Regions from separate parts of the Streptomyces sp. NPDC058751 genome, predicted to be linked through region 2. Evidence: predicted binding sites of a transcription regulator. Region 2 holds the regulator's gene; the other holds the start of a gene.
What was found. Region 2 encodes HrcA, which represses chaperone genes, less so after heat shock. Its sites were predicted from a motif close to TTNGCACTCNGNNNNNCNGAGTGCNAA; they were not measured.
Positions count from the first base shown of each region.

Region 1: the regulator HrcA is predicted to act here: its motif matches at 4,140-4,166, upstream of groES (co-chaperone GroES).

Region 1 is NZ_JBHYPZ010000066.1:37,079-43,409, reverse strand. It holds gene ctaD (cytochrome c oxidase subunit I) at 1-1,639, opposite strand, end outside; gene ACFW6B_RS38630 (methyltransferase domain-containing protein) at 1,840-3,033, opposite strand; gene ACFW6B_RS38625 (polysaccharide deacetylase family protein) at 3,310-4,062, shown strand; gene groES (co-chaperone GroES) at 4,311-4,619, shown strand; gene groL (chaperonin GroEL) at 4,772-6,331, shown strand, end outside.
Region 2 is NZ_JBHYPZ010000001.1:1,181-17,925, reverse strand. It holds gene ACFW6B_RS00075 (SpoIIE family protein phosphatase) at 1-1,782, shown strand, start outside; gene hemW (radical SAM family heme chaperone HemW) at 1,942-3,174, shown strand; gene ACFW6B_RS00065 (DUF3097 domain-containing protein) at 3,214-4,023, opposite strand; gene ACFW6B_RS00060 (MBL fold metallo-hydrolase) at 4,151-4,894, opposite strand; gene hrcA (heat-inducible transcriptional repressor HrcA) at 5,071-6,087, shown strand; gene dnaJ (molecular chaperone DnaJ) at 6,088-7,227, shown strand; gene ACFW6B_RS00045 (nitronate monooxygenase) at 7,337-8,431, shown strand; gene ACFW6B_RS00040 (16S rRNA (uracil(1498)-N(3))-methyltransferase) at 8,428-9,177, shown strand; gene ACFW6B_RS00035 (VOC family protein) at 9,225-9,617, shown strand; gene ACFW6B_RS00030 (hypothetical protein) at 9,810-10,325, shown strand; gene ACFW6B_RS00025 (S41 family peptidase) at 10,410-13,619, shown strand; gene ACFW6B_RS00020 (histidine triad nucleotide-binding protein) at 13,730-14,107, shown strand; gene ACFW6B_RS00015 (ribonuclease Z) at 14,114-15,019, shown strand; gene ACFW6B_RS00010 (adenosine deaminase) at 15,180-16,205, shown strand; gene ACFW6B_RS00005 (MFS transporter) at 16,263-16,745, opposite strand, start outside.

The sequences.
Region 1 (6,331 bases), on a different contig from region 2:
CCGGGGATTCGCTGCGGATCTTCGGCAGGGTGAGGAAGTTGTGCCGCGGCGGCGGGCAGGAGGTCGCCCACTCCAGCGAACGGCCGTATCCCCACGGGTCGTCGACCCCGACGTTCTTGCCGTACTTGGCCGTCTTCCACACGTTGTAGATGAACGGCAGGATCGACAGGCCGAGCAGGAACGCGGAGATCGTCGAGATCGTGTTCAGCGTGGTGAAGCCGTCGCTCGCGAGGTAGTCCGCGTACCGGCGCGGCATGCCCTCGACGCCCAGCCAGTGCTGCACCAGGAACGTGCCGTGGAAGCCCACGAACAGCGTCCAGAAGGTGACCTTGCCGAGGCGCTCGTCGAGCATCTTGCCGGTGAACTTCGGCCACCAGAAGTGGAAGCCGGCGAACATCGCGAAGACGACCGTGCCGAAGACCACGTAGTGGAAGTGCGCCACCACGAAGTACGAGTCCGAGACGTGGAAGTCCATCGGCGGCGAGGCCAGGATCACGCCGGTCAGACCACCGAAGAGGAAGGTGATCAGGAAGCCGACCACCCAGAGCATCGGGGTCTCGAAGGACAGCGAGCCCTTCCACATCGTCCCGATCCAGTTGAAGAACTTCACGCCGGTCGGGACCGCGATGAGGAACGTCATGAAGGAGAAGAACGGGAGCAGAACGCCGCCGGTGACGTACATGTGGTGCGCCCACACCGTCACGGACAGACCCGCGATCGCGATCGTCGCGCCGATCAGGCCCATGTAGCCGAACATCGGCTTGCGCGAGAAGACCGGGATGATCTCGGAGACGATGCCGAAGAACGGCAGCGCGATGATGTACACCTCCGGATGGCCGAAGAACCAGAAGAGGTGCTGCCACAGCAGGGCACCGCCGTTGGCCGGGTTGAAGATCTGCGCCCCGAACTTACGGTCCGCCTCCAGGGCGAACAGCGCGGCCGCGAGGACCGGGAAGACGAACAGGACCAGCACGGCCGTCAGCAGCACGTTCCAGGTGAAGATCGGCATCCGGAACATCGTCATGCCGGGAGCGCGCATGCAGATGATCGTGGTGATGAAGTTGACCGCGCCGAGGATCGTGCCGAAGCCGGAGAAGGCCAGGCCCATGATGCCCATGTCGGCGCCGATGCCCGGCGAGTGGATCGCGTCCGACAGGGGCACGTACATGAACCAGCCGAAGTCGGGGGCGCCCTGCGGGGTGAGGAAGCTGGCCGCCGCGATCAACGAGCCGAAGAGGTACAGCCAGTAGGCGAACATGTTCAGCCGCGGGAAGGCCACGTCGGGCGCGCCGATCTGCAGCGGCATGATCCAGTTCGTGAAACCGGCGAACAGGGGTGTCGCGAACATCAGCAGCATGACCAGGCCGTGCATCGTGAACGCCTGGTTGAACTGCTCGTTCGACAGGATCTGCAGGCCCGGGCGGGCCAGCTCGGCGCGCATGAGCAGCGCCATGATGCCGCCGACCACGAAGAACGCGAACGACGTCACCAGATAGAGCGTGCCGATCGTCTTGTGGTCGGTGGTGGTGAGCCACTTGATCACGACGCTGCCGGGCTGCTTGCGGCGTACCGGCAGCTCGTTCTCGTACGACTCGTCGGCTGCCGTGACGGCGGCCCGAGATCCGTTGGGGATGCCCACTGTTTGTTCGTCTCCGAGTTTTGCCGGTCCGGATCGGCCTGCTCAAGGCCCGACGCGACGCTACGGAAACCTGGGCCGATATCCACCAGGCTCGCCCGCTTCCAGCAGTATTCATACCGCTGTACGGCTTTTTGGCCCAATGTCGGGCATGCGCGCCGACGTGGCGGCGCGGCCCGCGACCGGGCCGGACCCCGCCCCGTTCAGCGCTCGCCGTCGGCGGTGGCCGGCCGTGCCGGTGCCCCGACGAGCATGGTCGGGGCGCCCGCCACCCGGGTCAGGAACACCGTCGCGGAGTGCGGGCCCTGCGGCTTGACCTTGCGGCGCAGCTCCTCCGGCTCGACGGCCGACCCGCGCTTCTTCACGGTCAGGACCCCGACCTCCCGCTCCCGGAGCAGGGCCTTCAACTTCTTCACGTTGAAGGGGAGCCGGTCGGTGATCTCGTACGCGGCGGCGTACGGGGTGGGGCGCAGCTCGTCCGCGGTGACGTAGGCGATCGTCTCGTCGACCAGCCCGCCGTCCAGCTCCTCGGCCACCTCGGCGACCAGGTGCGCGCGGATGACGGCGCCGTCCGGCTCGTACAGGTAGCGGCCGACCGCCCTGACCCGCGGGTCGGGCAGCCCGCGGCCGCGCAGCTCGCGCGGGCCCGGCAGCAGGGTGGCGCGCACCAGGCCGGGTTCGGTGCCGAACCAGAGCACCGCCTCCTTCACGTCCCCGCCGTCCGAGATCCACTCGGCCTCCGCCTCGGCGGGCACCGCCTCGTGCGGGATCCCGGGGGCGATCTTCAGCGCGGCGATCCGGGCCGTGAGGGCGGTGCCGACCGCCCAGGACAGTGGCGGCGAGTACGCCTCCGGGTCGAAGATCCGGCCCCGGCCGCCGCGCCGCGCCGGGTCCACGAAGACGGCGTCGTACGACGTGGTGTCCACCTCGGTGACGTCGCTCTCGCGCACCTCGATCAGGTCCGCGAGGCCCAGCGCGTCGGCGTTGGCGCGGGCGGCGGCGGCCGTCAGCGGGTCGCGGTCGACGGCCAGCACGCGGATCCCGGCGCGGGCCAGCGCGATGGCGTCGCCGCCGATGCCGCAGCACAGGTCGGCGACGGAGCGGACCCCCAGCGCGCGCAGCCGCTCGGCGCGGTGCACGGCCACGCTCGTACGGGTGGACTGCTCGACCCCGTTGGGGGTGAAGAACATCCGTCCGGCGTCCTCGGCCCCGAACTTCGCCACCGCCCGCTGCCGCAGCCGTGCCTGGCCGAGGGCCGCCGAGACCAGCTCGGCGGGGTGCTCGCGACGCAGCCGGGTGGCGACGGCCAGTTCCTGTGCCGGTTCGGTGGCGCGGACCTCGTCGAGCAGGGCGCGGCCCTCGGCGGTGAGGAGGGGGGCGAAGGAGACGTCGTTCACCCGGCCATTGTGGGCCAGTCGGTGGACGGTGCGCTTCCGGCGGCGGTGTCGGGCCCCTCGCGAGGGCGGTGAGCTGGGAGGATCCGGCTCCATGCGACCCGTACGACAAAATGACAAAACCGGTGTGAAGGGTGCTGTCGCGCGCCGGGGAGTCGGCGTGCCCGCCAACTTCCGGGGCCGCGGGCGGGGGAGGGGCGCCATGTCCGGCACGGTCCGCCGCTTCCCGGGGACGGTCGCGGCCGAGGGGTACGCGGTCGCGTGCCCGGAGGACCACCCGTGAGGGTGCGGGTGCCGGCCGCCGGGCTGCTCGTGGCGGTGCTGCTCAGCGGCTGCGCGCAGTCCGTCGACCCCATCGAGCGGCTGGGCAAGAAGGCGGCCCAGCGCGTCCGCCCGACCGAGTCGGCGTACCGCCGCTGGGGCCTGGCCACCCCGCTCGCCCCGGCGCCGGACGTGCCCGCCCGCGCCACCGCGCGCACCGCGGACACGGGCCTGCCGCCCGTCGTCGACCGGGTGCGCACCCCCGACAAGGTGGTCTTCCTGACGTACGACGACGGGGCCGAACGCGACCCGCGGTTCACCGACATGGTCCGTGAACTGCGCCTGCCCGTCAGCATGTTCCTCACGGACCGGGTCGCCGGACCCGGGTACGGGCGGCTCGCCCGGCTGCGCGCGGTCGGCGCGAGCATCCAGAACCACACCCTCGACCACACCGCCCTGCGCGGTCTGCCCTACGCCGGCCAGCGCGCCGAGATCTGCGGACAACAGGACAAGCTCGCGCGGCGCTTCGGCCTCCGGCCCCGGCTGCTGCGGCCCCCGTACGGCCGCTACGACGGCACCACCCTGCGCGCCGCCGCCGACTGCGGGGTCGCCGCGGTCGTCCTCGGCAGGACGGCAGACGCGCACCCGCTGCGGCCCGGCGACATCCTCTCCGGTCCCGCCGGGCCCGACCCCACGGGCGCCACGCTCCGTCTCCTGCGCCGGATCCAGCGCGAGGGCTTCACCCCGGCACGGCTGGAGGACTACCTCTAGGGGGTCCCGCAGGGGGGCCGGGAAGGGGCCATTCGGTGCAGGTCGGGCATCTTCCGGCCCACGCCACGACGACGCCTTTGGCACTCCGCTTGACCGAGTGCTAATCGCAGTCATAGTCTCAGGTCTGGCACTCCCCCCTGGAGAGTGCCAACAGCGACGGGCAGGTCCGGCACCCGCGACGACGGATCGACCTGGTCGCCACCTCAGACAGTTAACCCCGTGAGATCTCCGAAGGGGGAGGTCGGATCGTGACGACCGCCAGCTCCAAGGTTGCCATCAAGCCGCTCGAGGACCGCATCGTGGTCCAGCCGCTCGACGCCGAGCAGACCACGGCCTCCGGCCTGGTCATTCCCGACACGGCGAAGGAGAAGCCCCAGGAGGGCGTCGTCCTGGCCGTGGGCCCGGGCCGCATCGAGGACGGCAAGCGTGTCGAGCTCGACGTCGCCGTCGGCGACATCGTTCTCTACAGCAAGTACGGCGGCACCGAGGTGAAGTACAACGGCGAGGAGTACCTCGTCCTCTCGGCTCGCGACGTGCTCGCGATCATCGAGAAGTAATTCACCCGGTAAGGGAGTTCGGGGCCTTCCCCCGGACGACCCCGCACCGAGCATTGCAGTGAACCACGCCCCTGGCACCCGCGATCATTCCAGCCGGGAGCCGGGGGCGCGGTTCGTTTCTCCACATTTTCCGAGAGGGCTGAACCGCTTCCATGGCGAAGATCCTGAAGTTCGACGAGGACGCCCGTCGCGCCCTTGAGCGCGGCGTCAACAAGCTTGCCGACACGGTGAAGGTGACGATCGGCCCCAAGGGCCGCAACGTCGTCATCGACAAGAAGTTCGGCGCCCCCACCATCACCAACGACGGTGTGACCATCGCCCGTGAGGTCGAGGTCGAGGACCCGTTCGAGAACCTCGGCGCGCAGCTCGTGAAGGAGGTGGCGACCAAGACCAACGACATCGCGGGTGACGGTACGACCACCGCCACCGTGCTCGCCCAGGCGCTCGTGCGCGAGGGCCTGCGCAACGTCGCCGCGGGTGCCTCCCCGGCGCTGCTGAAGAAGGGCATCGACGCGGCCGTCAAGGCGGTCTCCGACGAGCTCCTCGCCACCGCGCGCCCGATCGACGACAAGTCCGACATCGCCGCCGTCGCCGCGCTCTCCGCGCAGGACAGCCAGGTCGGCGAGCTCATCGCCGAGGCGATGGACAAGGTCGGCAAGGACGGTGTCATCACCGTCGAGGAGTCCAACACCTTCGGCCTGGAGCTCGACTTCACCGAGGGCATGGCCTTCGACAAGGGCTACCTGTCCCCGTACATGGTGTCCGACCAGGAGCGTATGGAGGCCGTCCTCGACGACCCGTACATCCTCATCCACCAGGGCAAGATCAGCTCCATCCAGGACCTGCTGCCGCTGCTGGAGAAGGTCATCCAGTCGAACGCCTCCAAGCCGCTGCTGATCATCGCCGAGGACGTCGAGGGCGAGGCCCTGTCGACCCTGGTCGTCAACAAGATCCGCGGCACGTTCAACGCCGTCGCCGTGAAGGCCCCCGGCTTCGGTGACCGCCGCAAGGCCATGCTCGGCGACATCGCCACCCTCACCGGTGGTCAGGTCATCGCCGAGGAGGTCGGCCTCAAGCTCGACCAGGTCGGCCTGGACGTGCTCGGCAGCGCCCGCCGCGTGACCGTCACCAAGGACGACACCACCATCGTCGACGGTGCCGGCAGCCCGGACGAGGTCGTCGGCCGCGTCAACCAGATCAAGGCCGAGATCGAGAACACGGACTCCGACTGGGACCGCGAGAAGCTCCAGGAGCGCCTCGCGAAGCTGGCCGGCGGCGTGTGCGTGATCAAGGTCGGCGCCGCCACCGAGGTGGAGCTGAAGGAGAAGAAGCACCGTCTGGAGGACGCCATCTCCGCGACCCGCGCCGCGGTCGAGGAGGGCATCGTCTCCGGTGGTGGCTCCGCGCTCGTCCACGCCGTCAAGGTCCTCGAGGGCAACCTCGACAAGACCGGCGACGAGGCCACGGGTGTCGCGGTCGTCCGCCGCGCCGCCGTCGAGCCGCTGCGCTGGATCGCCGAGAACGCCGGCCTGGAGGGCTACGTCATCACCTCCAAGGTCGCCGACCTCGACAAGGGCCAGGGCTTCAACGCCGCCACCGGCGAGTACGGCGACCTGGTCAAGGCCGGCGTCATCGACCCGGTCAAGGTCACCCGCTCCGCCCTGGAGAACGCCGCCTCCATCGCCTCCCTGCTCCTCACGACCGAGACCCTG
Region 2 (16,745 bases):
TCCGACCAGCACCCCTCGCGCGCCATACGGGAGGACGGCGCCGAACCGCCCTACGGGACACCGGAGTACGGGCGGGGCCTGCGCCTCGTCGCCGCGCTCTCCGAGGCGTGGGGGATCACCTATCGTCCGGGCGTCAAGACGGTGTGGTCGAGGCTGCCGGCCGCCGGGACCGCCGCCGCCCCGCCGGGGACGGCCGTCTTCACGGACACCGACGGCCTGCGCCCGCCGGCCCGCTTCGAGGACACGAGCGGTCTCGCCGGACCGGTCTCCTTCGCGGGCGCGGACGGGTTCGCGGGAACGGACGGGTTCGCCGACGTCGACGGGCTCACCGGCGCGGCGGGGGGTCCGCGACCGGCCGGGCCCGGGGCCACCGCGTACGCCGAGGGACGGGTCCCGGGCCACGGGCCGCGGGCCGGCGGCGAGCCGTACGGCGCGGTGCCCGTCCCGGGGGCGGACCGGAGCGGCGCGCGGGGCCACGACTGGCTCGACCGGGGAGCCCTCTCCTTCCTCGCCGAGGCCTCCGACCTGCTCGCCGGACAACTCGACGAGGACCTGGTCGCGGCCCTGGCCGGGCAGCTCCTCGTCCCCCGCCTCGCCGACTGGTGCGCGGTGTGGCTGGAGGACGAGGCCACCGGCCGGGCCGGCGGTCCGGGCCTGGCCCTCGGCCCCCGCCTCGCCCGGGTCTGGCACGGCAGCGAGAACCTGATCGAGGGCCTGCGCCAGGCACTGGAGAAGGACCCGCCGCGGCTGCCCGAGGCGGTGCGCTCGCGGGCCGTCCCGGTGCCCTGGCCCGGCGAGGCGCTGGGCGCCCGCGGGACGAGCGGGGCGGCACTGGCGTACCGGCTGATCGCGGGCGGCCGGCCGCTGGGCACGCTCGTCATCGGACGGGCCGGACCACCCGACTTCCCCGACGAGGTCACCGGGCTCGTCGAGGACCTCAGCCGCCGCATCGCCCTGGCCATCGGAGCGGCCCGGCAGTACGCGCGGCAGGCCACCATCAGCCGGGTCCTGCAGCGCGGGCTGCTGCCGGGCGCGGTCGCCGAGATCCCCGGGGTGCGCAGCGCCCTCGTCTACGAGCCGCTCGACCAGGGCGGCCCGAGCGGTGACTTCTACGACGTGTTCCCCGCGGGTGACGGGCGCTGGTGCTTCGCGGTCGGCGACGTCCAGGGCAAGGGACCCGAGGCCGCAGTCGTGATCGGGCTGGCCCGGCCCTGGCTGCGGCTGCTGGCCCGCGAGGGCTACGACGTCGCGGACGTCCTCGACCGGCTCAACCAGCTCCTCCTCGACGACGCGACGGAGGCGGCGGACGCGGCGGCCCGCGCGCTCGTGGCCGCGGGGGGACCCGGGCTCGGCACCGACCCCGGCCCGCAGACGCGCTTCCTGTCCATGCTCTACGGCGAGCTGGTGCCCTTCGAGGGCGGAGTGCGCTGCACCCTCGCCTCGGCGGGGCATCCGCTGCCGCTGCTGCTGAGCCCCGACGGCGAGGTGCGGGAGACGGCCCGGCCGCAGACCCTGCTCGGCGTGTTCGAGGACCCCGAGTACACCTCCGAGTCCTTCGAGCTGTACCCCGGAGACACCCTCCTGTGCGTCACCGACGGGGTGACGGAGCGGCGCGACGGGTCCCGTCAGTTCGACGACGACGACGGTCTCGCGCACGCCCTCGCGGGCTGCGCGGGCCTGAACGCCGAGATGATCGCGGAACGGATCCGCGCCCTGGTCCACGCGTTCGGCCCCCGCCCGCCCGAGGACGACATGGCGCTGCTGGTGTTACAGGCGCAGTAGCGGGCCCACCGCGGCCGGGGCGCCCGGCCCGTCCGCCCCGTGGCCGGCCGGGGTCCGGCCGGGGTCCGGCCGGGAAGCGACCGGGGGCCGCTCCGGGGCGGTGGCCGTCCCGGCCCGCGCCGGACACGCCCGCCCCGGCCGTGCTGGACAATGGAACGCATGCCTTCCGCACTTCCCGACGGTGAGCCCGTCCCCGACGACGGGGCGCTGCCCGCGCACGCCCTGGCCGGGGCCGCCGAGCGACCCCTCGGGTTCTACCTCCACGTGCCGTACTGCGCGACCCGCTGCGGCTACTGCGACTTCAACACCTACACGGCGACCGAGCTGCGGGGCAGCGGCGGCGTGCTCGCCTCCCGCGACAACTACGCCGACACCCTGACCGACGAGATCCGGCTCGCCCGCAAGGTCCTCGGCGACGACCCCCGCCCGGTCCGCACGGTCTTCGTCGGAGGCGGCACGCCCACGCTGCTGGCCGCCGACGACCTCGTACGGATGCTGGGGGCGATCCGGGACGAGTTCGGGCTCGCGGACGACGCTGAGGTCACGACGGAGGCGAACCCCGAGTCGGTCGGCCCGGAGTACCTCGCGACCCTGCGCGCCGGCGGCTTCAACCGGATCTCCTTCGGCATGCAGAGCGCCCGGCAGCACGTCCTGAAGGTGCTCGACCGCACGCACACCCCGGGCCGCCCCGAGGCCTGCGTCGCCGAGGCCCGCGCGGCCGGCTTCGCACATGTGAACCTGGACCTGATCTACGGCACGCCGGGGGAGTCGGACGACGACTGGCGGGCCTCGCTCGAAGCGGCCCTCGGCGCCGGTCCCGACCACGTCTCCGCGTACGCGCTGATCGTCGAGGAGGGCACGCAGCTCGCCCGCCGCATCCGCCGCGGCGAGGTCCCCATGACGGACGACGACGTGCACGCGGACCGCTATCTCATCGCGGACGAGGTGATGTCGGCGGCGGGCTTCGAGTGGTACGAGGTGTCGAACTGGGCCGCCTCCGAGGCCGGCCGCTGTCTCCACAACGAGCTGTACTGGCGCGGCGCCGACTGGTGGGGCGCGGGCCCCGGGGCGCACAGCCACGTCGGGGGCGTTCGCTGGTGGAACGTGAAGCATCCGGGGGCGTACGCGGCGGCACTGGCCGAGGGCCGCTCCCCGGGGGCCGGCCGTGAACTCCTCGCCGACGAGGACCGCCGGGTCGAGCGGATCCTCCTCGAACTGCGGCTGCGCGAGGGCTGCCCGCTCTCCCTGCTCCGCCCCGACGGCCTCGCGGCCTCCCGCCGCGCCCTGTCCGACGGACTCCTCGAAGCCGGCCCCTACGACGCCGGCCGCGCCGTCCTCACCCTGCGCGGCCGTCTCCTCGCGGACGCCGTCGTCCGGGACCTGGTGGACTGAGCGCGGTACGTCCGGCACCGGCCGCACCGGCCGTCCCCGTCACTCCGGCGGCGCGGTCACGAAGTCGATCAGTTCCTCCACCCGGCCCAGGAGGGCCGGTTCCAGGTCCTTGTAGGAGCGCACCCGGGACAGGACGTGCTGCCAGGCCGCGCCGGTGTTCTCCGGCCAGCCGAGGGCCCGGCACACGCCCGTCTTCCAGTCCTGGCCGGGCGGGACCCGGGGCCAGGACGGGATGCCGAGGGAGGACGGTTTCACGGCCTCCCAGACGTCGACGTACGGGTGGCCGAGCACCAGGGCGTGCTCGCTCGTGACCGCCTCGGCGATCCGGGACTCCTTCGAGCCCGGGACCAGGTGGTCCACGAGGACGCCGAGCCTGGCGTCCGGGCCCGGGGCGAACGCGTCGACGACCGCCGGGAGGTCGTCGACGCCCTCCAGGTACTCCACGACGACGCCCTCGACGCGCAGGTCGTCGCCCCAGACACGCTCGACCAGTTCGGCGTCGTGACGGCCCTCCACGTAGATGCGCCCGGCGCGCGCGACCCGGGCGCGGGCGCCGGGGACCGCCACCGAGCCGGACGCCGTGCGGCCGGGGCGGACGGGCGCCGCGGGCGCCGGGCGGACCAGGGTCACCACCTCGCCCTCCAGGAGGAAGCCGCGCGGCTCCAGCGGGAACACCCGGTGCTTGCCGAAGCGGTCCTCCAGGGTCACCGTGCCCGCCTCGCAGCGGATCACCGCGCCGCAGAAGCCGGTGCCGGGCTCCTCGACGACCAGACCCGGGTCCGCCGGGACCTCGGGCACGGACCGGGGCTTCTTCCACGGCGGGGTCAGGTCCGGAGAGTACTGGCGCATTCGGATGACGATAGGAGAAGCGCGCCGGCGCTCCCCGCGACACGCCGGAACAGACCGGGCCGGACCCCGGCCGCCCGGCCCCCGCGGAGCCGGAACCTGCGGAGCCGGAACCCGCCGGGAGCCGCCGTCACGGACCCGCCCGGTCGGCCCCCGCCGGGCCGAAGCGCGCCGCCAGGGCCTCCCGTTGGGCCCGTACGAACGCGGCGTCCACGATCGCGCCGTGGCCGGGGACGTACAGCGCGTCCTCGCCGCCCAGTCCGAGCAGGGTGTCGAGCGCCGCGGGCCAGCGCGACGGTACGGCGTCGGGGCCCGCCTGCGGCTCGCCGGACTCCTCGACCAGGTCGCCGCAGAACACCACCGCCGGGTCGCCCGGCACGACGGCCACGAGGTCGTGCGCGGTGTGGCCCTCGCCCGTCCGCACCAGCCGGACCCGGACGCCGCCGCCGAGATCCAGGTCCAGGGTGTCCCGGACGAAGAGCCGGGGACGTACGAGCGTGTCGGCCGCCTCCTCGGCCGCCCCCGGGTCGAGCCCGTTGCGCACCGCGTCCGCGCACAGCTCGTCGCGGCCACCGCCGTACGCCCCGGACGAACCGTCCGCGACGAGGATCCGCGCGCCCGCGAACGCCGCGGCACCGAACACGTGGTCGAAATGCGGGTGGGTGAGCGCGATATGGGTCACACGCCCGCCGGTCAGGGCCCGCGCGTCGGCGCGCAGCGCGGCGCCCTCCGCGAGGCTCGATCCCGCGTCGATCATCAGCGCCGCCCCCTCGCCGACGACGAGCCCGGCCGTGCAGTCCCAGCGCGGAAGCCGCCGCCGCCCCACCCGGGGCGCCACCCTTTCCCACCCGAGCTCTTCCCAAGTCAGCCTCATGCGGCGACGCTAACGGTGGCCGGGTGCCGTGCACGACATCGCGGGGCGGCCCTTGCCCGGGGCGTGCCCGACCGCCGTACACTGAACCGGGGAACGTTGGCACTCGCGTGCGCTGAGTGCCAGGCGAATGCCGCGAAGGCCACGAAGACCACCGAGTCGACTTCTGGAGGTGCGCGATGCTCAGCGAACGCAGGCTGGAGGTGCTGCGCGCCATCGTCCAGGACTACGTGGGCACCGAGGAGCCGGTCGGCTCCAAGGCGCTCACCGAGCGGCACCGCCTCGGCGTCTCGCCCGCCACCGTCCGCAACGACATGGCGGTCCTGGAGGACGAGGGGTACATCGCCCAGCCGCACACCAGCGCCGGGCGCATCCCCACGGACAAGGGCTACCGCCTCTTCGTCGACAAGCTCGCCGGCGTCAAGCCGATGACCGCGCCCGAGCGCCGCGCCATCCAGAACTTCCTGGACGGAGCCGTCGACCTGGACGACGTCGTGGGGCGGACCGTGCGGCTGCTCGCGCAGCTCACCCGCCAGGTCGCCGTCGTGCAGTACCCCTCGCTGACCCGTTCGACCGTGCGCCACGTGGAGCTGCTGTCGATGGCTCCCGCGCGGGTGATGCTCGTGCTGATCACGGACACCGGCCGGGTCGAACAGCGCATGATCAACTGTCCGGCGCCGTTCGGTGAGACGTCGCTGGCGGACCTGCGCGCCCGGCTCAACAGCCGGGTCGCGGGGCGTCCCTTCGCGGACGTCCCGCAGCTCGTCCAGGACCTCCCGGAAGCCTTCGAGGCGGAGGACCGGGGTACGGTCTCGACGGTGCTCTCCACGCTGCTGGAGACACTGGTCGAGGAGACCGAGGAGCGGCTGATGATCGGCGGTACCGCCAATCTCACGCGCTTCGGACATGACTTCCCCCTCACCATCCGGCCGGTGCTCGAAGCGCTGGAGGAGCAGGTCGTGCTCCTCAAGTTGCTCGGGGAGGCCGGGGATTCGAGCATGACCGTGCGAATCGGGCACGAGAACGCGTACGAGGGACTCAACTCCACGTCCGTGGTCTCCGTCGGCTACGGTTCGGGCGGCGAGGCAGTAGCCAAACTCGGCGTGGTCGGCCCGACCCGCATGGATTATCCGGGAACGATGGGAGCGGTACGAGCGGTGGCACGGTACGTCGGACAGATCCTGGCGGAGTCGTAAGTGGCCACGGACTACTACGCCGTACTCGGCGTGCGCCGCGACGCGTCCCAGGACGAGATCAAGAAGGCGTTCCGGAGGCTCGCTCGCGAGCTGCACCCGGACGTCAATCCCGATCCGAAGACGCAGGAGCGGTTCAAGGAGATCAACGCCGCGTACGAGGTGTTGTCGGACCCGCAGAAGAAGCAGGTCTACGACCTCGGCGGCGACCCGCTGTCCCAGCAGGGCGGCGGCGCCGGTGCCGGCGGCTTCGGCCAGGGCGGCTTCGGGAACTTCTCGGACATCATGGACGCGTTCTTCGGCACGGCGTCGCAGCGCGGACCGCGCTCGCGCACCCGCCGCGGCCAGGACGCCATGATCCGGCTGGAGATCGAGCTCGACGAGGCGGCCTTCGGCACCACGAAGGACATCCAGGTCGACACGGCCGTCGTCTGCGGCACCTGCAACGGCGAGGGCGCAGCCCCCGGAACCGCCGCGCAGACCTGTGACATGTGCCGCGGCCGCGGCGAGGTGTCCCAGGTGACGCGGTCCTTCCTCGGCCAGGTCATGACCTCGCGGCCGTGTCCGCAGTGCCAGGGCTTCGGCACCGTCGTCCCGACCCCGTGCCACGAGTGCGCGGGCGACGGCCGGGTCCGCTCCCGCCGCACCCTCACGGTCAAGATCCCGGCCGGTGTGGACAACGGCACCCGCATCCAGCTCGCGGGCGAGGGCGAGGTCGGCCCCGGCGGCGGCCCCGCCGGCGACCTGTACGTCGAGATCCACGAGCTGCCGCACAAGACCTTCCAGCGGCGCGGTGACGACCTGCACTGCACGGTCACCATCCCGATGACGGCGGCGGCCCTCGGCACCAAGGTGCCGCTGGAGACCCTCGACGGCATGGAGGAGGTCGACATCCGTCCGGGCACGCAGTCCGGCCAGTCGATCCCGCTGCACGGCCGGGGCGTCACGCACCTGCGCGGCGGCGGCCGCGGCGACCTCGTCGTGCACGTCGAGGTCATGACGCCGACCAAGCTCGACCCGGAGCAGGAGCGGGTGCTGCGCGAGCTGGCGCAGATGCGCGGCGAGGAGCGGCCCACCGGCCAGTTCCAGCCCGGTCAGCAGGGGCTCTTCTCCCGGCTGAAGGACGCCTTCAACGGCCGCTGACCCAGGCGGGGCACGGGGCCCGAAGCGCCCCGTGCCCTCCACGTCAAAGGCCGTATCCGGCCGGACGACCGGATTCGGACTTGTCCGGGGGACGTGACAACATGCCGTCATGTCCTCCGCGCTGACCGATCTCTTCCCTCACCCGATCGTGCAGGCCCCCATGGCGGGCGGAGTCTCCGTCCCGCAGCTCGCCGCCGCCGTGTCCGAGGCCGGCGGGCTCGGCTTCCTCGCCGCGGGGTACAAGACCGCCGACGGCATGTACCAGGAGATCAAGCAGCTGCGCGGGCTGACCGGCCGTCCCTTCGGCGTCAACCTGTTCCTCCCGCAGCCCGAGTACGCGGACGCGGCCGCGGTCCAGGTGTACGCCCACCAGCTCGCCGGCGAGGCCGCCTGGTACGAGACCGGGCTCGGCGATCCGGACAGCGGCCGCGACGACGGCTACGACGCCAAACTCGCCGTCCTCCTCGACGACCCGGTGGCGGTGGTCTCCTTCCACTTCGGCGTCCCGAGGCCCGAGGTGCTCCAGTCGCTGCGGCGCGCCGGCACCCTCACCCTGGTCACCGCGACCACGGCCGAGGAAGCCCTCGGCGCGCAGCGGGCCGGCGCCGACGCGGTCGTCGTCCAGGGCGTCGAGGCCGGCGGACACCAGGGCACCCACCGCGACAACCCGGAGACGGACGGGACGGGCGTCGGCCTGCTGACGCTGCTCGCGCAGGTGCGCGAGACCGTGGAGATCCCGCTCGTCGCGGCCGGCGGCATCATGCGCGGCAGCCAGATAGCCGCCGTCCTCGCCGCGGGCGCGGACGCCGCCCAGCTCGGCACCGCCTTCCTCGCCACCCCCGAGTCCGGCGCCCCCGCCGTGCACAAGCAGGCGCTGACCGACCCCCTCTACGTACGCACCGAGCTCACGCGCGCCTTCTCCGGACGCCCGGCGCGCGCGCTGGCCAACCGCTTCATGCGCGAGCACGGCCCGTACGCCCCCGCCGCCTACCCCGAGGTCCACCACCTCACCCTGCCCCTGCGCAAGGCGGCCGCCAAGGCGGGCGACGCGCAGGGCACGGCGCTGTGGGCGGGGCAGGGGCACCGCATGGCCCGCGACCTGCCCGCCGGGCGGCTCGTGGAGGTACTGAACGCAGAAACCGCGGCCGCCGGGACAGCGTTGTCGGCCGCCGCCGAGATCCCGGAAGAGGGTGCGCCCCGATGACGGCACCGGTGTTCCTGGTCGAGCACTTCGACACGGACGGCGAGGGACGCCACGTCCTCGACGGACCCGAGGGACGGCACGCCGTCTCCGTGAAACGGCTGCACAGCGGTGAGGACGTCGTGCTCACCGACGGGGCCGGGCGCCGGGCGGAGTGCGTGGTCCTCGGCACCGAGGGCAAGGACCGGCTGATCGTGCGGATGGGCACGGTCACCGAGGAGCCGCCCGAGGAGCCGCGCATCACGGTCGTCCAGGCCCTGCCCAAAGGGGACCGGGGCGAGCTGGCCGTCGAGACCATGACCGAGACCGGCGTCGACGCGATCGTCCCCTGGGCCGCCTCCCGCTGCATCACGCAGTGGAAGGGTGAGCGGGGCCTGAAGGCGCTCACCAAGTGGCGGGCCACCGCCCGGGAGGCGGGCAAGCAGTCCCGCCGGGCGCGCTTCCCGGAGGTCGCGGACGCCATGACGACCAGGCAGGTTGCCGCACTTCTCGCCAAAGCCGACCTCGCCGCCGTGCTCCACGAGGACACCGCCCTCGGCACCGAGCCCTTCGCCACCGCCGAGCTGCCCGCCTCCGGGGAGATCGTCCTGGTGGTCGGCCCCGAGGGCGGGATCTCCGCCGACGAGGTCGCCCTCTTCACCGAGGCCGGCGCGAAGACCTTCCACCTGGGGCGCACGGTGCTGCGCACCTCGACGGCCGGGACCGTCGCCACCGCTCTGCTGCTGGCCCGCACCGGCCGCTGGTCCTGACCCGCCGTCGGCCCGACCCACCGTCCGCACCTCCACCGGGGAACTCCATGGAACTCGCCCAGGTACGACTGCTCGTCACCGACTTCGCCGGCTGCTACCGCTTCTACTCCGAAGTCCTCGGCCTCAAGCCCCAGTCGGGCGCCGCCGAGGGACCGTACGAGAAGTTCAGTCCGGTCACCGGGTCCGCGGGCATCGCCCTCCAGGACCGGACCGTGATGGCCGGGATACTGGGTGAGCTCGGCGAGGTCGTCACCGGACACCGGTCGCTGGTGGTGCTGCGGGTGGACGACCTCGACACCTACTGCGAGCAGATCGTCTCGCGCGGCGCGACCCTCCTGCACGGCCCCGCGCCCATGACGGAGCGCATGCGCGTCGCCCACCTCAAGGACCCCGAGGGCAACCTGGTGGAGCTCCAGGAGTGGCTGCTGATGCTCGGCTGACGGACGCTCAGGAGCACGCGGGGACGAGGAGGCCGGGGAACTGTACGGCCTCCCCGTCCGTGGCGCGACACCTTCGGGTGGTTGTGCCCCCGATGGCCGCATGCGGTCTACCGCGCACCGCCGCGCGGTGGCACGCTGCCGTCCATGGGGGCTTCGAGGTACTTCAGACACCGCACGAGGCGCGGGCGGGTCATGACGGCCGTCGGACTGGGCGCGGCCGGAGTGTTCGCCGTGACCGGGTGCCAGCCCATGGACGGACTCAGCACCGCGACCGTGGCCTACACGACCGACCAGACGGCGACCAGCGAACTGAACCGCCGGCACGTGGACGTGAGGTGGCTCACCTGCACCGCGAGCCTCGGCGACGCCGGCAAGGCCCGCACCCCGGGGAAGTCGTCCTCGCCGAGCGAGAACACCGTGGCGAGCGTCGACTGCCAGGGCCAGACCGGCGACGGCCGGGCCATCACCGTCAAGGGCAAGGTCACCCGTGCCGTCAACGGCGCCTGCGTACGCGGCGATCTGCGCGCCACCGTCGGCAAGAAGCAGATCTTCCACGTCAAGGGCCTCGGCGACTGCGACGCGGGACCCACCCCGCCGGTCACCTACCGCCCCACCAACGGGCAGCCCGACCCCACCGTCACCGTCACCGTCACGAAGACGATGTGGTGCAAGGGCGACCCCACCTGCTGGCCCTCGCAGGGCAAGTGACCTGCCCGCCCGCGCACGGACCGTGCGCGGGCCAAGTGATCCGAACCCCTGTCGGGCCACGCGCACGCTGCATAGGGTGACCGGGTGACCGATTCCGCAGCCTCCGCGTACATCCGGTTTCCGCACCTGCACGGCGAGTTGGTCGTCTTCACGGCCGAGGACGACATCTGGGCGGCCCCCCTCGACGGCGGGGGCCGCGCCTGGCGGGTCAGCGCCGACAACGTCCCGGTCAGCCATCCACGCATCTCCCCGGACGGCACGACCGTCGCCTGGACCTCGACGCGCGACGGAGCCCCCGAGGTCCACGCCGCCTCCCTCGACGGCGGTCCCGCGAAACGCCTGACGTACTGGGGCAGCGCGAAGACCCAGGTGCGCGGCTGGACCCCCGACGGACAGGTGCTCGCCCTCAGCGCCCAGGGACAGGCCAGCCTGCGCCGCACCTGGGCGCGGTCCGTCCCGCTCGACGGCGGCCCCGCGACGACCCTGCCCTACGGACCCGTCGGCGACGTCGCCCACGGCGAGGGCGGTGTCGTCCTGCTGTCCGCCCCGATGGGCCGCGAGGCCGCCTGGTGGAAGCGCTACCGGGGCGGCACGGCGGGCAAGCTGTGGATCGACCGGGACGGCGACGGGGAGTTCGTCCGGCTGCACGAGGACATCGACGGCAACATCGAACACCCCCTCTGGGCCGGCGGGCGGATCGCCTTCCTCTCCGACCACGAGGGCGTCGGCGCCCTGTACTCCTCCCTCGCCGACGGATCCGACCTGCGCCGCCACACCCCCCTCGACTTGTTCTACGCCCGCCACGCCGCCACCGACGGCACCCGCGTGGTGTACGTGGCCGCCGGTGAACTCTGGCTCCTCGACAACCTCGACGGCGCCGAGCCGCGCCGCCTCGGCATCCGGCTCGGCGGCCAGCGCACCGACCGGCAGCCGCACCCCGTGAGCGCCTCGCGCTGGGCCTCCGCCGCCGCGCCCGACCACACCGGGCGCGGCAGCGCGGTCTGCGTGCGCGGTGCCGTCCACTGGGTCACCCACCGCTCCGGCCCGGCCCGCGCGCTCGCCGCCGAACCCGGCGTCCGGGCCCGGCTGCCCCGCACCTTCCGCGCCGAGGGTGAGGAACACGTGGTGTGGGTGACCGACGCCGAGGGCGACGACGCCCTCGAATTCGCCCCCGCCACCGGAGCCGCCCCCGGCGCCACCCCGCGACGGCTCGCCGCCGGCGCGCTCGGCCGGGTCCTCGGCCTCGCCGTGGCACCCGACGGAAGCCGCGTCGCCGTCGCCTCCCACGACGGGCGCGTCCTGCTCGTCGAGCGCGAGAGCGGCGAGGTCCGCGAGGTCGACCGCAGCGAGGACGGCGAGGTCAGCGGCCTCGTCTTCTCGCCCGACTCGGGGTGGCTCGCCTGGTCGCACCCCGGCCCGCGCCCGCTGCGCCAGCTCAGACTCGCCAACACCACCGACCTGTCGGTGACCGAGGCGACCCCGCTGCGCTTCCGGGACTACGCGCCGGCGTTCACCCTCGACGGAAAGCACCTCGCCTTCCTGTCGGCCCGCGCCTTCGACCCCGTCTACGACGAGCACGTCTTCGACCTGGCCTTCGTCGGCGGCTCCCGGCCGTACCTGATCACCCTGGCCGCGACGACCCCGTCCCCCTTCGGACCGCAGCGGCACGGCAGGCCCTTCGAGGCGCCCGACAAGGACGAGACGCCCGACAGCGAGGGCACCCCCAGCACCCGTATCGACCTGGACGGACTCGCCGACCGGATCGTGCCGTTCCCCGTCGAGGCCGCCCGCTACTCCACGCTGCGCGCCGCCAAGGACGGACTGCTGTGGCTGCGCCACCCGGTGCGGGGGGTGCTCGGTGCCTCCCGCGCCACCCCGGACGACCCGGACCCCAAGACCGAACTGGAGCGGTACGACCTCGCCCAGCAGCGCGTCGAGCACCTCGCCGCCGACGCCGACCACATCACCGTCACCGGGGACGGCAAGCGCGTCCTGCTGTGGACCGACGGCAAGCTCAAGGTCGTCCCCAGCGACCGGCGCGCCTCGAACGACGACGAGAGCGACACGAACGTCACCGTCGACCTGTCGCGGGTGCGCCAGGACGTCGACCCGGCCGCCGAGTGGCGCCAGATGTACGACGAGACGGGCCGCCTCATGCGGGACAACTTCTGGCGCCCGGACCTGGGCGGCGTCGACTGGGACGCCGTCCTCGACCGGTACCGGCCGGTCCTGGATCGGGTCGCCACCCACGACGACCTCGTCGACCTGCTGTGGGAGGTGCAGGGCGAACTCGGCACCTCGCACGCCTACGTCAGCCCGCGCGGCTGGGGCGGCGGGGAACGGGCGCAAGGACTCCTCGGCGCGGACGTCTCCCGCCACGAGGACGGCAGCTGGCGCATCGACCGGATCCTCCCCTCGGAGACCTCCGACCCGGAGGCACGGGCCCCGCTCGCCGCGCCCGGCGTCGCGGTCCGCGCCGGGGACGCGATCGTCGCGGTCAACGGCCGGCCGGTGGACCCGGTGGCCGGACCCGCGCCCCTGCTCGTCGGCACCGCGGGCAAGCCCGTCGAACTGACCGTCTCGCCCTCGGGCGGCGGCGATCCGCGTCACACGGTCGTCGTACCGCTCGCCGACGAGGAGCCGCTGCGCTACCACGCCTGGGTGGCCGACCGGCGCGCCTACGTCCACGAGCGGTCCGGCGGACGCCTCGGCTATCTGCACGTGCCGGACATGGTCGGCGCCGGATGGGCGCAGCTCCACCGCGACCTGCGGGTCGAGGTGGCCCGGGAGGGCCTGGTCGTGGACGTCCGCGAGAACCGCGGCGGCCACACCTCCCAGCTCGTCGTCGAGAAGCTCGCCCGGCGGATCGTCGGCTGGGACCTGCCCCGCGGACTGCGCCCCTACAGCTACCCGGAGGACGCGCCGCGCGGTCCCGTCGTCGCCGTCGCCAACGAGTTCTCCGGCTCCGACGGCGACATCGTCAACGCGGCGGTCAAGGCGCTCGGCATCGGACCCGTCGTCGGCACCCGCACCTGGGGCGGCGTCATCGGCATCGACAGCCGCTACCACCTCGTCGACGGCACCCTCGTCACCCAGCCCAAGTACGCCTTCTGGATGGAGGGCCAGGGGTGGGGCGTCGAGAACCACGGTGTCGATCCCGACGTCGAGGTCGTCCAGACGCCGCAGGACCACGCGGCCGGCCGTGACCCCCAGCTCGACGAGGCGGTCAGGATCGCGCTGGCCGCCCTGGAGGAGACCCCGGCGAAGACCCCGCCGGAGCTGCCGCCGCTGTGACCTTCGCCCGGCGGGACGGACGGCGGCGCGAGCCGCGCACGAGCCGTCCGTCCCGCGGGGCCGCTAGCATGCGGATCGGTAAAAGATCGCCGGCTTGAGGAGGTACACGCATGGCGCAGGAGCCGGAGCAGGACGCGGGTGGGGAACCGCGGGACGACTGTCTGTTCTGCAAGATCGTGGCGGGGCACATCCCGGCGACGCTGGTGCGCGAGAGCGACACGACCGTGGCGTTCCGCGACATCAACCCGCAGGCGCCGACCCACGTCCTGGTCATTCCCAAGGTGCACTACCCCGACGCGGCGTCGCTCGCCGCCGCCGAGCCCGCCGTCACGGCCGACGTGCTGCGCGAGGCCGGTGAGGTCGCGGCCGAGGAGAAGCTCGACAGCTACCGCATCGTGTTCAACACGGGCAGCGGTGCCGGGCAGACCGTCTTCCACGCGCACGCCCACCTCCTGGGCGGCCGTGGCATGCAGTGGCCGCCGGGATAGCCGGCCTTGTCCGCACGTGAACTGGTGGTCCTCGGCACCGCCAGCCAGGTCCCGACCCGGCACCGCAACCACAACGGCTATCTGCTGCGCTGGGACGGCGAGGGCATCCTCTTCGACCCCGGCGAGGGAACACAGCGCCAGATGCTGCGTGCCGGGGTCGCCGCGCACGACCTGCACCGCATCTGCGTCACCCACTTCCACGGCGACCACGCTCTCGGACTCGGCGGGGTGATCCAGCGCATCAACCTCGACCGCGTCCCGCACGAGGTGACCGCGCACTACCCGCTCTCCGGGCAGCACTTCTTCGAGCGGCTGCGGTACGCCACCGCCTACCGCGAGACCGTGCCGCTGGCCGAGGTGCCGGTCGCGGACGACGGCGTCCTCGCGACGACGCCCGCGTACACCCTGGAGGCCCGCAGGCTCTCCCATCCCGTCGAGTCCTTCGGGTACCGGCTGGTCGAGCCGGACGGGCGGCGGATGCTGCCGGAGCGGCTCGCGGAGCACGGGATCAAGGGGCCCGACGTCGGGGTGCTGCAACGGGAGGGCTCCCTGAGGGGCGTCACGCTGGACGACGTCAGCGAGGTCCGGCGCGGGCAGAAGTTCGCGTTCGTCATGGACACCCGGATGTGCGAGGGGGTGGACGCGCTCGCCGAGGGCTGCGACCTGCTGGTCATCGAGTCGACCTTCCTCGACGGGGACCACCGGCTGGCCTCCGACCACGGCCATCTGACGGCGGGACAGGCGGGCCGGGCGGCCAAGGAGGCGGGGGTGCGGCACCTCGTGCTCACCCACTTCAGCCAGCGCTACCCCGACCCCGACGCGTTCGGGCACGAGGCCCGCGCGGCGGGCTTCGACGGGGAGCTGACGGTGGCGCAGGACCTGGTGCGGGTGCCGGTCCCGAAGCGGCACTGAGGACACGGCGGGCGGGGACCGGGTCCGGCCCCCGCCCACGACACCGGTGCCCGGGCGCTCCGCGCCGGGGCGCTCCGGGCCCGGTGGTCTGCGCCGGGGTGCTCCGTGCCGAGAAGGCGCCGTTTTCGATGCATCGGTCGATGGGCCGTACGATTCTTCGATGTCCATCCCCAAGGCTGAACTGCACCTGCACATCGAAGGCACCCTCGAACCCGAGCTGGCTTTCGAGCTCGCCGCGCGCAACGGGGTCACGCTGCCGTACGCGGACACCGAGGAGCTCCGCGAGGCGTACCGCTTCGACGACCTCCAGACCTTCCTGAACCTGTACTACGAGCTCATGGCCGTCCTGCGGACGGAAGCGGACTTCGCCGACCTGGCCGACGCCTACCTCGCCCGCGCAGCCGCGCAGGGCGTACGGCACGCGGAGATCTTCTTCGACCCGCAGGCGCACATGGCCCGGGGCGTGCCGATGGGGACGGTCGTCGAGGGGCTGTGGCGGGCGCTCGGGCGCAGCGAGGAGACCCACGGCGTCTCCACCCAGCTCATCATGTGCTTCCTGCGCGACGAGTCCGCGGAGTCCGCCATGGACACCCTTCAGGCCGCGAAGCCCTACCTCGACCGGATCACCGGCGTCGGCCTCGACTCCGCCGAGGCCGGATACCCGCCGGCCAAGTTCCGCGCGGTGTACGAGGCCGCCGCCGGGCTCGGTCTGCGACGCGTCGCGCACGCGGGCGAGGAGGGGCCGCCCGCGTACATCACCGAGGCCCTCGACGTCCTCGGCGTCGAGCGCGTCGACCACGGGCTGCGCTGCACGGAGGACCCCGAGCTCGTCGCGCGGCTGGTCAGGGAGCGGGTGCCGCTGACCCTGTGCCCGCTGTCGAACGTACGGCTGCGCGCGGTGGACGTCCTGGCGGAGCACCCGCTGCCCGCCATGATGGACGCCGGGCTGCTGTGCACGGTCAACTCCGACGACCCCGCCTACTTCGGCGGCTACGCCGGCGACAACTTCGACGCCGTGCGCGAGGCCCTGGGACTGGGCGAGGAGCGGCTGCGGGAACTGGCCCGCAACTCGTTCGAGGCGTCCTTCCTGGAGCACGACGAGGAGCGGCGCGCACGGTACATGGCCGAGGTCGAGGCGTACGAGTTCCCTCAGCCCGTCGAGAGCCCGTCCAGCTCGGCCGGCTAGCCCGTCGAGCGCCCGCCCACCCTCCCCTCCTGTGGGGCGGGCGGGCGCTCGCGGGAGTCAGACGCCCACAGGGCCGGGTGCGGGCGCGGGTGCGGCGGCCGTGCGCCGGAGCCTCGTCCCGTACGCCCCGCGCTGGGCGGGCACGCCGTTCAGCGCGGTCTCCACGACGGGGAGTTCGGCCACGGGGACGTCCAGGGCGGGGAGTTCGGCCACCGGGGCCGCGCTCGCCGGGGTCCCGGCGGGCCGGCCGGTGTGCCGTGAGCGCAGCGCCACGAGCGTCATCGGGACGCCGACCAGCAGCAGACCGGCCGCCAGGACCGCTCCCATCGCCGGGTAACCCGCCCACGCGGCCAGCGCGCTGCCGGTGAGCGGCCCGCACGCCGTGCCGAGCGAGGAGGCGGAACCGACGAGGACCGCCCACCGGCCGCGCGGGTCCATGGACGCGGCGAGGCCGATCAGGTACGAGAACGCGACCGGGTACAGCGCGTTCCAGGTGATCTCGCCCGTGGCGAAGGACGTCAGACCGGTGGCCGCCGCGCT